2 linked regions of the Gemmobacter sp. 24YEA27 genome follow. The protein of the gene in region 2 interacts with the protein of the main gene of each other region in a pairwise test. Links are inferred from orthologs where the notes say so. Each region holds a gene or a part of one and is shown on either strand. Other genes may lie near its edges.

What was found.
Region 1: the proteins of mobA (region 2) and glp interact in binary tests that used the Escherichia coli proteins (3 or more experiments, as listed by UniProt). The link is inferred for Gemmobacter sp. 24YEA27 from one-to-one orthologs.

Annotation. Positions count from the first base shown.
Region 1 is NZ_JASJPW010000001.1:2,235,325-2,241,592, forward strand. Bases 939-3,738 are described here. They hold glp (gephyrin-like molybdotransferase Glp), read right to left. Parts: upstream 3,021-3,738; coding sequence 1,857-3,020; downstream 939-1,856. Other genes in these bases: lexA (transcriptional repressor LexA), read right to left, coding at 954-1,685; moaC (cyclic pyranopterin monophosphate synthase MoaC), read right to left, coding at 3,080-3,598; trpC (indole-3-glycerol phosphate synthase TrpC), read right to left, coding at 3,607-3,738. In the rest of the region: more of trpC, read right to left, coding at 3,739-4,428; QNO18_RS11195 (uracil-DNA glycosylase), read right to left, coding at 4,573-5,256; trpD (anthranilate phosphoribosyltransferase), read right to left, coding at 6,085-6,268. UniProt on the Escherichia coli protein: Catalyzes the insertion of molybdate into adenylated molybdopterin with the concomitant release of AMP.
Region 2 is NZ_JASJPW010000001.1:1,489,381-1,496,849, reverse strand. What follows is about bases 1,708-4,668. They hold mobA (molybdenum cofactor guanylyltransferase MobA), read left to right. Parts: upstream 1,708-2,876; coding sequence 2,877-3,461; downstream 3,462-4,668. Other genes in these bases: QNO18_RS07445 (hypothetical protein), read right to left, coding at 4,596-4,668; QNO18_RS07450 (GNAT family N-acetyltransferase), read left to right, coding at 3,948-4,595; mobB (molybdopterin-guanine dinucleotide biosynthesis protein B), read left to right, coding at 3,458-3,958; QNO18_RS07465 (hypothetical protein), read left to right, coding at 2,202-2,828; QNO18_RS07470 (aa3-type cytochrome c oxidase subunit IV), read left to right, coding at 1,969-2,118. Outside these bases: QNO18_RS07485 (thermonuclease family protein), read right to left, coding at 1-79; more of QNO18_RS07475, read left to right, coding at 1,308-1,707; more of QNO18_RS07445, read right to left, coding at 4,669-5,627; transcription elongation factor GreA, read right to left, coding at 5,640-6,110; QNO18_RS07435 (electron transfer flavoprotein-ubiquinone oxidoreductase), read left to right, coding at 6,427-7,469. UniProt on the Escherichia coli protein: Transfers a GMP moiety from GTP to Mo-molybdopterin (Mo-MPT) cofactor (Moco or molybdenum cofactor) to form Mo-molybdopterin guanine dinucleotide (Mo-MGD) cofactor.

The DNA.
Region 1 (6,268 bases), 740 kb from region 2 along the record:
ACTTTTCGGTTCTTTCGCATCGGGATCATTGGCAGGGCGTTGCGGCTCTCGATATCTTCCCGAATTTTACCAGAGGCGTGGCCCCTGTCTGCGACCAGGACGGCTGGCTGCGGCAGGTTGGCGGCCATCACCCGATCATAGCCCGTGTAGTCTTAATCCTGCCCGGGCGTGATCTAGGTCCTCATCGGGAGGCCAGCACCGTTGACGAAGGACGATGGATCCTGGTCGAGAACCCACCTCTTGAACGGCCAGGAGCCTCTTGTCAGCAGTGCCCCTTTTGCGCCGGCCGCATTGTGGTGGGCCCTGATCACGGTGCTGTCGATCATCTGGAGCTTGTCGGGCGCGATCCCAGCGTGGTTCAGCGCATCCAGGATGTCCTCCCACAGCCCGGCGAGCGTCCAGCGCCGGAACTGCCGGCAGACAGATGACCACTTGCCAAACTCCTCTGGCAGGTCCCGCCAGGGCGCACCGGTCCGCGCGACCCAGAAAATGCCATCCAGAACAAGTCGATGGTCCCCAGGCTTGCGCCCGTTCGGATGCCGGACGGCTCGGATGAAGCCCTCAAAGAATGCCCATTCGTCATCGCACATCAGGTTGCGTGCCAGGCTCATCTCCCACGTAGAGATGATCTTGAAACACAGCCGACCGCGCAGGGAAATCCTTTTTGTTAACACAGCCTACGACAGCGCGGGTGGTTTTCTGCGCGACAGAGATCTGCGAGTTCACCATGTGAGACTTGCCGTTTCGCAGACGTGATCCGCTCGTCCGCCGGATCTCAACGAAAACGCCAGGCCGGAACTTTCATGATTGTCCGGCTTCCGGCAGGGATCACTGCAGCCGAGAGTACCCCGGCGCATTTCACCCGATGCCTGGCTCAACATGAAATTCTGCGCCTTACTCCGATGCTCAAGACATCCAATTCGGGAAAAGGAATCGCATCGCGGAGGCAGCTCTCAGTAGCTGCGGATCAGCCCGACCAGCCGCCCCTGAACCCGGACCAGGTGATCCGGGATAACCCGGGTTTCATAGGCTGGATTGGCAGCCTCCAGCGCGATCATATTGCCGCGGCGGCGATAGCGTTTCAGGGTCGCTTCCTGGTCCTCGACCAATGCCACCACGATATCGCCATTATCGGCGGTTCCCTGTTCGCGGATCACCACGATATCGCCATCGTTGATCCCGGCCTCGACCATGGAATCGCCTTTGACTTCAAGCGCATAGTGATTGCCGCGCCCCGAAAGCATCGACCCCGGAACCGCGATGTGATGCGAGACCTCGGCAATAGCCTCGATCGGCACACCGGCAGCGATCCGGCCCATGACCGGCAGTTCCAGCGCATGAACCGCTGAAACCGGCAGCGCATTTGCGGGCTGGGCGACGCGGTCGCCGTCGATCACGCGGGGCGAGAAGCCAGGCGCTGTGGCGGTGACATCCCCTGCAGGCGCGGATGCGGCAGAACGTTTCTCAAGCGCTTCGGGGAGGCGGATGATCTCCAGGGCACGTGCGCGATGCGCGAGCCGGCGGATGAAGCCGCGTTCCTCAAGCGCCGTGATCAGCCGGTGGATCCCCGATTTCGACCGCAGATCCAGCGCCTCCTTCATCTCGTCAAAGGAGGGCGGGACGCCATCGCGGTCCAGCCGGTCCCGGATGAAATTCAGAAGCTCGAGCTGTTTGCGCGTCAGCATATCTTTCTCCGCCAGAGATCCGGGTTGCCCTGAATGACTGCGACGTATGTCACGACACATATCACGAGGCGTTGATGTAATGTTCTGACGATGTTCTCTGTTTGTGTCAAGCCCCGTGCCGGTTTGAGCCGGTACCGCAATCGTGGATTGTGACGGCTTTATCGCAGCCGCTCAGATCGGGATATAGCGGACGGGGTCGCCTGCATGACGCGCGCCGTCGCCGACCGGGCGCAGTAAAAGCGCGTTCGAGGCGCTCAGCACGGTCAGCAGCGCGCTGTCCTGGCGGTCAAAGGCGGTGATCCTGCCGTCCTCGACACGGGCGCGCATGTAATGCGCGCGCGGGCCATTGGCGGGCAGGTCCTGAGCGAGTTCGGCCGTCAGGAAATGCGGTCCCGGCGCGGGGTCGCCCTGCATATGGCGCAAAAGTGGGCGGAGGAACAGTTCGGCGCAGATCAGCGCCGAGACCGGGTTGCCCGGCAGCCCCAGCATCGCCGCGCCGAACAGCCGCCCCGCCATCAGCGGTTTGCCGGGACGCAGCGCGATCTTCCAGAACCCCGCCTCCATCCCGAGGCTTTTGGCCACCGGGGCCACCAGGTCGTGATCACCCACTGACGCACCGCCCGAAGTCACGATCACATCTGCATCCTGCGCGAGGGTGAAGACCGCGCTCAGATCGGCTTCGGTGTCGCGTGCGATGGGAAGGAAACGGGCAACTGCGCCTTCCTCTTCGGCTATCGCTTTGATCGCAAATGAATTTGAGGCGATGATCTGATCGGGGCGGGGGGTGTCTCCGGGCATGACCAGCTCGTCTCCGGTCGAGATCACCGCGACGACCGGGCGGCGTCGCAGCGAGACGCTGGCGACATTCATCGAGGCGATCAGTGCCAGGTCGGCGGCGCGCAGCCGGCGCGGGCCGATCTCGGATCCGATGCGGAAATCCTGACCGCGCGGGCGGATATTGGCGCCTGAATCGCGGTCGGTGATGGTGATGCGGTCGCCTTCGCGGCGTGTATTTTCCTGGATCACCACGCGCGAGGCGCCGTCCGGGACCGGGGCGCCGGTGAAGATCCGCACCGCCTGGCCCTCGCCGATCACGTCGGTAAAGGCATGACCTGCGCCTGCTTCACCGATCACGCGAAAGCTCTCGCCGGGGGCGGGCGTTCCGGCCAGCGCATAACCATCCATTGCCGAAGCATCAAAGGGTGGCTGGTCGCGACTTGCGATCACCGGGGCGGCAAGCCAGCGGCCGGCGGCGTCGCGGAGCGGCACCTCTTCGGTCTCCAGTTCTGGCGCAAGGGCAAAGAGCCGCGCCATAGCCTCATCAACCGGGATCAGGGGGCCGGGGTTTTTCGGGCCGGGGCCCGTATCGGTGGGGCCAGTATTGGTGGGGCCGTTCATAACCCGGCCTCGAAACTGCCGGATTTGCCGCCTTCTTTGCGCAAAAGCCGGATGCCTTCGATCCGCATTCCCTTTTCCGCCGCCTTGAGCATGTCATAGACCGTCAGCGCCGCGACAGAAACGGCGGTCAGTGCCTCCATCTCGACGCCGGTCTGGCCGGTGGTGCGGACGGTCGCGGTGATATGGACGCCGCCCTGGCCTCTATCCGGGGTCAGCTCCAGCGCGACTTTGGTCACCGGCAGCGGGTGGCAGAGCGGGATCAGATCGGCGGTGCGTTTCGCCCCCATGATCCCGGCAAGCCGCGCCGTTCCCAGCACATCCCCCTTGGCCGCGCGGCCTTCGGTCACCAGGGCCAGCGTCGCGGGTTCCATCATCACCCAGCCCTCGGCCAGAGCAAGGCGCGAGGTCACGGGCTTGTCGGAGACATCGACCATATGGGCATGACCCTGATCGTCGAAATGACTGAGCGGCGAGGGGGCGGCGGTGGGCGTTTCAGCGGGCGTTCGCGGGGTCATGGCGCCTCTCAGAGCGGCATTCCGCCCTGGGCGGTCAGCGGGCGGGAAAGAATTTCGCGGGTGGCGGCGGCAACATCGTCCTGGCGCATCAGGCTCTCGCCGATCAGGAAGCAGCGCGCACCGTAACGGGCGAGATCGGCGAGATCTTCGGGCGTGTGGAGCCCGGATTCCGCGACGATAAGCCGATCCTCCGGCACCCGGCGCGCAAGGCGGCGGGTGGTGTCGAGAGTGACCTCGAAAGTGTGGAGATTGCGGTTATTGATGCCGATCAGCGGTGATTTCAGATGCTGGGCGCGTTCAAGCTCTTCCTCGTCATGCACCTCGATCAGCACATCCATCTTCCACTCAAAAGCGGCCGCTTCCAGCTCCATCGCCTGGTCATTCGACAAAGACGCCATGATCAGCAGGATGCAATCGGCCTTGAGTGCACGGGATTCAGCAATCTGCCAGGGGTCATAGATGAACTCCTTGCGCAGGCAGGGCAGTTTCACTGCATCATGCGCCTGCGTGAGGAAGTCGTCATCGCCCTGGAAAGACGGCGTGTCGGTCAGCACGGAAAGGCAGGTGGCGCCACCCTCTTCATAGGCGCGGGCAAGGGCGGGCGGGTCGAAATCGGCGCGGATCAGGCCCTTTGACGGGCTGGCCTTCTTGATTTCGGCAATCAGCCCGTAGCCGCCACTGGCCGCCGATTGCAGCGCCGCCGCAAAGCCACGCGGGGCCGGAGCCTGGCGGGCGCTGTCCTCGACTTCGCTTTGGGAGCGCAGCGCTTTGCGGGCCGCGATCTCTTCGAGCTTATAGGCCCTGATGCGATCGAGAACGGTCTTGGACATGGGGCAGTCTCCGTCTTGGCAGTGCGGTTTGCCCCGGCGGCAGCGCCGGGGTTTCACACCCCCGGACCCCCGTGGAGTATTTCCATCAAGAGGAAGAGGCGCTCGTTTCCTGTTCTAACCGGCTGACCGGCTGAAGGAAAGGCTTCAGGCGGACCAGTCGATGATGGGGTCACCCCGGGCGGCCAGCCAGGCATTGGTCTGGCTGAAGGGGCGTGAGCCAAAGAAGCCGCGATAGGCCGAGAGGGGGGAGGGATGTGCGGATTCGAGGAAGAGGTGATTTTCCCGGGGGAGGCGGGCGCAGAGTTTTTGCGCGGGACCGCCCCAGAGGAGGAAGGCGCGGGGGCCGTCCTGTGCGGTGGCACTGAGGATCTGGGTCGTGAGGGTGTTCCAGCCCCAGGTCTTATGGCCAAAAGCCTGGCCCACCGGCACGGTGAGGGTGGTGTTGAGGAGGAGGACGCCCTGTGCGGCCCAGGCGCTGAGGTCTCCGTCGGCTTTGATCTGACCCGTGTCGGAGGCGAGTTCGGTCAGGATGTTTTTCAGCGAGTCGCGCGGGGGCGCGCCGGGGGGGAAGGAGAAGGCGAGACCCCGGGCGCGGCCTGGCGTGTGATAGGGGTCCTGGCCGAGGATGATGACGCGCACCTTCTCGCGCGGGGTCAGGGTGAGCGCGCGGAAGATGTTTTGCGCTTCGGGTTGCCAGCCGGGAGAGGCCGCGAGACGGGTCCAGAGCGCGGGCCAGTCGGTCTGGAAGAAGGGAAGCGAGGCCCAGGATTCCGGGATTTCGGGGGAGGCGGGGATTTCGGAGCAGGCGGCGATTTCGGGCGGGATCATCTCGGGTTACCTCGATGCCTGGGCGACGCCCGGCCGGTCGGTCGGCGCGGGCTGACGCTGTTCCAGGACTTGCGTTGCATGTAGTGAAGCGGCGGGCGCCGGGAAACCCGCATGGGCCGGTTTGTCTGGCGGAAAAGTGGATGGTCCCTGACCATTAACTCCGGTCAGGGGTGGTGCATTTCGGGCGGCCATGATGCGGAGGTGAGCTTTCGCATCCTCCCCGGCAGGCCCGGGGGCAGGGGCAGGCGCTGCCTGCGGCATTTTTCGCGGCGGCAGCTTTATCAGGAACTCACCGGGCAGGCGCCGCCAGCCCGGGCCACTTTTGAAAGACGTCAGATGCAGACCGGGTCGGCCGGTCTCACCTGGCACCCGATGGTTCAGAAGCGGGCTTTCCCCGGGCACCGAATCTGTCGGATTGCCGTTGCGGGGGGCGCTGCCAGGAATGGTGCGAAGCCCCTCCCGCAAGGAGACGATGGTGGGAACAGTCGGGAGATCCTCACCAGTCGCAGGGGGCCGGGCCGGGCCGCAGGAATGGTCTTCCCCGGGGTTGGGGCTCCGTTCGGGGAAAGCGCCGCGCAGTCCTTCGGGCGGGGGCAGGTCCAATGCGCGAAAAATCAGCGTGGGAACAGGGGGCAGGCCGCGGCCCGATCCGGTTTCCGCAAAGGCTGCCGCATGGCTAGAATGCCGGGCCCGGTCATGATCTGCGTCGGACTGCCGCAAAAAGCGCTGGTCCGGCCAACTGCTTTTGCCGGACGTGCGTGCAAGAGGGGGCTGGAGGCACTCCGCCTCCTTCCTGTGGTCTGCGGTCAGAGGCACGCCGGAACGCCCTCAGGCATTCGATACCCTGACCAGAGCCTCCAGCTTTGCCTTTGCCGCGCCGCTGTCGATGGCGGTGCGGGCAAGCTCTGCGCCCTCTTTCAGGGTCGCGGCCTTGTCGGCCACCACGAGGGCCGCCGCAGCGTTCAGGAGGACCGCGTCACGATAGGCCCCCGCCTCGCCTTCGAGCAAGACC
Region 2 (7,469 bases):
TGACCTGGGGCGCGCCGGAGATCAGTGGCGCTGCAGCAACAGAGGTTACGAAGGCAAGTTGTAAAATGAGACCGGACATCAGACGGGCCTCGCCGATGTCGCCGGCTTTGTCCAGCGCCTGTGTTAACAAAGGTTAACGGAAGCGCCGCAGCCATTTCCCCGCTGTGGCCGCGCCGCGCTTCATCCTGGTGTTCGCGCCCCTGGTGCCCCCGGCGCCTGTCCTGGCCCTGCCGAACCCGCTCCCATGAACATCGGCTTGCCCGCGCCGCGCGTTCCCGGCATGAAACACGCCATGAGTGAGATCCGCCACCCCTTCCCCGATGCCCCCGCAGCCGGTTCCGCGACCGAGGTCGCGCCGGGTGTTTTATGGATGCGGCTGTCGCTGCCCTGGGCGCTGGACCATGTGAATGTCTATGCGATCGACGAGGGCGATGGCTGGACGCTGATCGATACCGGCATCAGTTCGCGCCGCGCCCTTGCGGCCTGGCAGGATTTGTTGGCCGGGCCGCTGGCCGGCAGGCCGGTAAAGCGGCTGATCGTCACCCATCATCACCCGGATCATATCGGCATGGCGGGCTGGTTCATCGAACAGGGCGCAGCCCTGCTGATCACCCGCACCGCCTGGCTTTATGCAAGGATGCTGTTCAACACAGCCGAAGACCGCCCCGCTGCCGAGACGGTCACATTCTGGAAACGCGCAGGCATGCTGCCCGCCGATCTGGAGCGGCGGATGAATGAGCGCCCGTTCAACGCCTCGGATTGTATGGCGCCGCTGCCTCTGGGCTTTACCCGGATCAGCGAGGGCCAGACCCTGCGGCTGGGCGGGCGCGACTGGCAAATCCGCATCGGTCACGGCCATGCCCCCGCCCATGCGACGCTCTGGACGGATGGCCTGGTTCTTGGTGGCGATCAGCTGCTGCCCGGGATCTCTGCCAATATCGGCGTTTATCCGGCGGAACCCGAGGCCGATCCGCTGGGGAATGGCTGGAAAGCTGCACCCGGCTCAGCGTTTTCGCGCGCGAGGATCAACTGGTGCTGCCGGGCCATAAGCTTCCTTTCACCGGCCTGCCGTTCCGGCTGCGCCAGATGGTGGAAAACCATCTCTCGGCCCTGGACCGGCTGCGCGATTTCCTCACCGTGCCCAATACGGCGGTGGGTTGCTTCCCGCTGCTGTTCCGCCGCAGGATCGGCGAAAGCGAGCTTGGCCACGCTCTGGTTGAGGCGGTGGCGCATCTGAACCACCTGCTGCATCGTGGCGAGGTCACCCGTTCCCCCGGCCCCGATGGGGCATGGCTCTGGCAAAAGACATGACCGAGAAAACCCTGACCAAAGCTGCCGCCGCTGGCAGCACAGCAGCCCCCGCGAAACGCAAAACGACGGCAAAGGCTACAGCCTTGGTTCCGCCCGGCCCTGCGGCAGCGGCACCAAAGACCACGACCAGGAAGGCAGCGGCGCAAAAGACCCCGGCCGAATCGGCCTGTGAGCGGCTGGTGCTCTATATCCGTCAGTTCGAAAGCCAGCTCGATCAGAGCCAGGAGATCGCCATGGGCTTTACCGGCAGCGCCGCTGGGGTGCTGCGGATCGAGGGGCTGGGCTGGTCGGCGCCGGACCTGCTCACCTTCTTCGGCCGGGATGAAGACGGCATCCGCACCCAGATGGTGCAGCATGTCAGCCAGCTTTCGGTTTTGCTGCGCGCGGTGCCGAAACTTGCTCCCGAAGCGCCGCCGGTCCGGATCGGCTTTCGGCTCCTGCAGGGCTGGGACGGCGGCGAATCCGGGGACGCGTCTGTCTGGCCGGCCACGGGCGGCTGATCGTCCCCCCGACTGAACCAGCCCCGATCAGCCCCCGAGGCGCGGGAAAGATACATCAAAGCCGCATCTTCCTGCATCAGAGACCACGCCCGATGGGTGACAGCGGGCGGTGAATCGGCTAACAGGCGGAAAAGCATCTGTTCCCGGGGAATAAAGAATGGACGATGATCAGCACGTCAAACACGAACATGGCAGCATGGATATCCGCACTCAGGAAAAGTCCTTTGCCGCCTTCGTCAAAGTGGCAACCTGGACGGTCGTTGTCTGCGCCGTGATTCTGGTTTTCCTGGCCCTCGCCCGGACCTGATATCGCCGCTCTGATATCTCCGCCCCGAATTGCCGCCCTGGAACCGGCCCGATACGGGCCGGCACAGGGCAGGGAGAGGTTACATGTATCGCCTTCTTGCCGCGCTCGCGGTGCTGCTGACGCTTTCGGCCTGTGCGGAACCGGTCTGGGCGCCTGATGACCAGGTGTCGCGCGCCAGCTACGTCGCCGGACCGCCGACCGAAATCACGCTTTTTACCACCATCAATGACCGCACGGGATCAGGCTCGCATTCGGCTTTGCTGATCAATGCGTCGCAACGTGTGCTGTTCGATCCCGCCGGAACCTGGCATCATGATACCGCGCCCGAACGCAATGACGTGCATTTCGGCATGACCGACCGGATGGTGAATTTCTACCTCGACTACCATGCGCGCGATTCCGAGAAAGAAAAGTTCCACGTCATCGAGCGCAAGCTGCAGGTCTCGCCCGCCGTGGCCGAGGCGATCTTGCAAAAAGCGCTGGCGAATGGCGCGGTGCCCAAGGCGCATTGTGCCAGCTCGATCGCCGGGATCCTGCGGTCTGTGCCAGGCTTTGAGGGCGTGACCTCGACTTACTTCCCGAAAAAGCTGGATGCGTCCTTCGCGGAACTGCCGGGCGTCACCACCCGTATCGTAACCGAGGAAAACGACAATCCCGGCGCCGGGCATGGCGTGATCCTCGTCGACAAAAAGGGCCAGCGGGTCAATTGATCCGCTGGCACCGGCCGAATTCCAGTCCTGCATAAGGTGCATTCGCGCGTGAGCCTCTTCGCCGTCATTCTCGCTGGGGGACAGGGGCGCCGGATGGGCGGGGCGGATAAGGCGCTTTTGCCCCTCGCCGGCCAGCCGCTGATCGCCCATGTGATCGCGCGTCTGCAGCCCCAGGCCGGGCGACTTCTGATTTCGGCCAATGGCGATGCCGCGCGCTTTGCCTTTACCGGACTTAAGGTGTTGCCCGATGAAACGTCACTCGGGCCGCTGGCCGGGATCCTCGCCGGGCTGCGGGCAGCACAGGCGGCAGGTGCCACCGCGCTGGTCTCGGCCCCGGTTGATGCGCCTTTCCTCCCGGGTGATCTGATCACACGCCTTGCCGCTGCACTGCCGGGGCCGGCATTTGCCCGGGCCGGCGGGCGCGACCATAATGCGACCGCGATTTGGCCGGTCGCACTCGCGGATCCGCTGGCCGAATTCCTTGCTTCGGGCGCGAAACCGAAAATCGCCGATTTCGCCGCCCGCCATGGCGGGCATGCCGTCGATTTCCCCGATGCGGCGGCCTTCGACAATCTCAACACACCCGAAGACCTCGCCCGTGCCAATAGCCGCAGTGAGGGCCGCCCCGCATGATGATCTATGGTGTGATCGGCTGGCAAAACAGCGGCAAAACCACGCTGATGGAGCGCCTGGTCGCCACCCTTACCCGGCGCGGATTGTCGGTTTCGACGGTCAAACATGTGCATCATGATGTCGATCTCGACCAGCCCGGCAAAGATACCTGGCGCCACCGCGAAGCCGGCGCGCAGGAAGTCGTGCTGGCCTCGGCGAAACGCTTCGCCATCCTGCGTGAACATCGCGGGCCCGAGCCGGACCTGACAGAGGTGCTGGCCCGCCTCGCCCCGGTCGATCTGGTACTGGTCGAGGGTTACAAGCGCGACGCCCATCCGAAAATCGAAGTCTGGCGCGAGGGCGTGGCCGACCGCCCGATGATCCAGCCCGGCGATCCGCTGGTGCGGGCGGTGGCGTCCGACGCAGCCCTGAAGGGGCTGAGCGTGCCGGTGCTCGACCTGAATGACGCCGAGGCAATTGCCGCTTTCATCCTGAAGGATTGCGGGCTTGCGCCCTGAGCACTTCTCTATCCGGCGCGGCTTTCCCCTGGACCAGCGCGACGAGGCCGCCCGCATCTACTGGGAGGCTTTCGGCGCCAAACTTGGCCGCGTCATGGGGCCCGACAAGCGTGCGCTGGCTTTTCTGACAAACGGGCTCAGGCCCGATCACTGCTTTTCCGCGCTGGACGACAGCGGCCGGCTGATCGGGCTTGCCGGCTTCAAATCGGTGCAGGGCAGCTTTTCGGGCGGTACCAGTCGTGATCTGCGCCGGGTTTACGGCGTGTTCGGATCCGCCTGGCGCGCAGGGCTGTTGCGGCTTTTAAGCCACGAGGTCGATAATGAACGATTTCTGATCGACGGCATCGCGGTCGCGGCGCAGGCCCGCGGCCTCGGTATCGGTACCGCGCTGATCACCACGCTGTGCCGCGAGGCAAAGCGGCGGGGCTACCCTTCGGTGCGCCTTGAGGTGATCGAGGGCAACCCCCGCGCCCGTGCCCTCTACGAGCGCGAAGGCTTTACTGCGACCCATACCGATCAGCTTGGTCTTTTGCGTTTTGCCTTCGGCTTTGCCGCCGCGACGACAATGGTACGGCAACTCGACGATTTCCCTGCGGATCAGGCCCCGCCCCCGATGGCCCCCGATGGGCCCCGGTGATCAGTCGAAGACCCCGGCCACACGTCCCAGCACCATGAAGGCGCGCGCCGTGCGGGTATCGGCGAAATGTATCAGCTCATTGTCGCTGGCATTTTGTTCAAACACCTGGAAGACCCGGTCAAAGGTGCGCAGGAAGTGATGCGACGCATCGCGGAAAATCGTGTCCTCGCGCAGCCGTCCGGCAGCCAGCGCCAGCGACGAGCGATCCCGGATACCGCCAATCGCCGCGATGCCGCGCCCCCGCTCGCCGGCCGAGAACCGGCGCCAGATATCGGGATGGCAAAGCTCGGGCCGCAGGTCATCCATATAGATGCCCTCCTGGCTCAGAAGCGTCAGCACATCCTGGGCCGCGCGGATCAGCTTTGCGACCTCGCGATCCTCAAGCGCCAGACGCAGGGCGCGGAAACCGGCCTTGTCATCGGGGCTTTCGGGGAATTGCAGGGCGGTGATGAAATCTTCGATCGAGAGCGGCTGACGCGCCATATCGCCCGGCGTGCCAAGCGCCAGGGCCGGCTGTTCGGCCTCGGGTTCCGGGCGCGCCGGCGTCAGCGCGACCTTGCGGTCTGCCGAAGGCACCGAAAGCGAATGATCGCGGCGCGATGAAAAACTGGCGGGTCCGGCCATCGCATTCCCCGCAGGCTCCGCCATCTGGGCCGCCGCAACCGGCGCCTCGGGGCGGGTGATCACACTGCGGATCTCCTGGCGCGCCTCAAGGAAAGAGCCCCGCATACCGTCAATCGCGGCTTTCAGGCTGGCCGCCTCAGAGCGCAGATCAGCGACAAGCCGCAATGTCACCACCGCGACCCAGATCAGGGCCAGCGGCAGGAACAGAATCAGCAAGGTCATCACAAGGCCAGGCAGCCGCGATTCGGCGCCTTCGGGCGCCGTGAAGACCCAGGTCAGCACCGCGACAACCCAGATCCCCGACATCACGCCGGCGGCAATCTCGGTCACCGGCGAGCCGCCGAGCCCCCCCGCCCGCAGCCTCGTTACATTCATATCCTCGGGCATGTCCTCAGGATCTTTCGCCATGGCGGCTCCGGCTCAGATATAGCGCACCGACAGGATTTCGTAGCTCTTCTGCCCGCCCGGAGTGGTGACATCAACGCTGTCGCCCTCTTCCTTGCCGATCAGCGCGCGCGCAATCGGAGACCGGATGTTCAGAAGCCCAAGCTCGATATTGGCCTCGACCTCGCCGACGATCTGCCAGGTCTTTTCCTCATCGCTGTCTTCATCGACCACGGTGACCGTCGCCCCGAATTTGATCGAGCCCGACAGCGAGGTCGGGTCGATCACTTCGGCCAGCGAAATGATGCCTTCGAGTTCCTTGATCCGGCCTTCGATAAAGCCCTGCTTTTCACGCGCCGCATGGTATTCTGCATTTTCAGACAGGTCGCCATGCGCCCGGGCCTCGGCAATGTCGCGGATGATCGCGGGCCGCGCCTCACTTTTCAATTGCCGCAGTTCCGCGTCCAGCACTTCAAAGCCGCGCCTCGTAACCGGAATTTTTTCCATATCGCTGTCGTCACTTTAAAAAAACAGAAGCCACGAACCGGTCACCCGGGTCATGACTTCGCGCCTCGTGTTCCGGCAACCTCACCCGATGGGCAAAGAAAAAGCAAGGGCCATGGCGTCCTGCATGCGCGCCCTGTCGTTTAACGGCAAGAATATTGCCGCGGGCTGCGTCCCAATGGGATGATGCTGCAGCATGGTTGACGCGCGCCTGCCCATAGGGCAATCACGAGACGCCCGGCCAAACGGGGCCCAACAGGACTTCCCAGCCAGAATTTGCGGCGCCGACAGACCGCAGCAAGGAGCGAGAAAAAAGCCGATGACCGATCCCAACACAGCGATCACCCGCGAGTCGATGGAATATGACGTTGTGATCGTGGGCGCAGGGCCTTCGGGTCTTTCGGCGGCGATCCGTCTGAAACAGCTTGATCCCGATCTGAGCGTGGTCGTGCTGGAAAAAGGCTCTGAAGTCGGCGCGCATATTCTCTCGGGTGCGGTGCTGGATCCCGTCGGTCTCGATGCTTTGCTGCCCGAATGGCGGACTATGGACGCGCCGATCAAGGTGCCCGTGAAAGAGGATAATTTCTACGTCCTCGGCCCGGCCGGCAAGATCCGGGTACCAAATTTCCCGATGCCGCCTTTGATGAACAATCACGGCAATTACATCGTCTCGATGGCGAATGTCTGCCGCTGGATGGCGGGCGTGGCCGAGGGTCTCGGCGTCGAAATTTTCCCCGGCATGGCCTGCTCGCAACTGGTCTGGTCCGAAGATGGCAAGACGGTCGCCGGCGTTGTTGCAGGTGAATTCGGCCTTGATCCCGAAACCGCCCTTCCCGGCCCCGCCTATGAACCGGGGATGGAGCTGCGCGGCAAATATGTCTTCCTCTCGGAAGGCGTGCGCGGCAGCCTCGCGAAAGAGGTGATCAACCGTTTCAACCTCTCAGATGGCCATTGCCCGCAGAAATTCGGCCTTGGCATGAAAGAGATATGGGAGATTGACCCGGAGAAACACCAGATCGGCACCGTCACCCATACGATGGGCTGGCCGCTGGGCGGCAATGCAGGTGGTGGCTCTTTCATCTACCACCTTGAAAACAATCAGGTCTATGTCGGTTTCGTGGTTCACCTGAACTACAAGAACCCGCATCTCTACCCTTACATGGAATTCCAGCGCTTCAAGCATCACCCGATGGTGGCGGAACTGCTGAAAGGCGGCAAACGCGTGGCTTATGGCGCGCGGGCGATCTCGGAAGGCGGCTTCCAGTCGATCCCGAAAATGGTGGCGCCTGGCGTGGCGCTGCTGGGCTGCTCGGCGGGCCTCGTCAACGTGCCGCGCATCAAGGGCAACCACAACGCGATGCT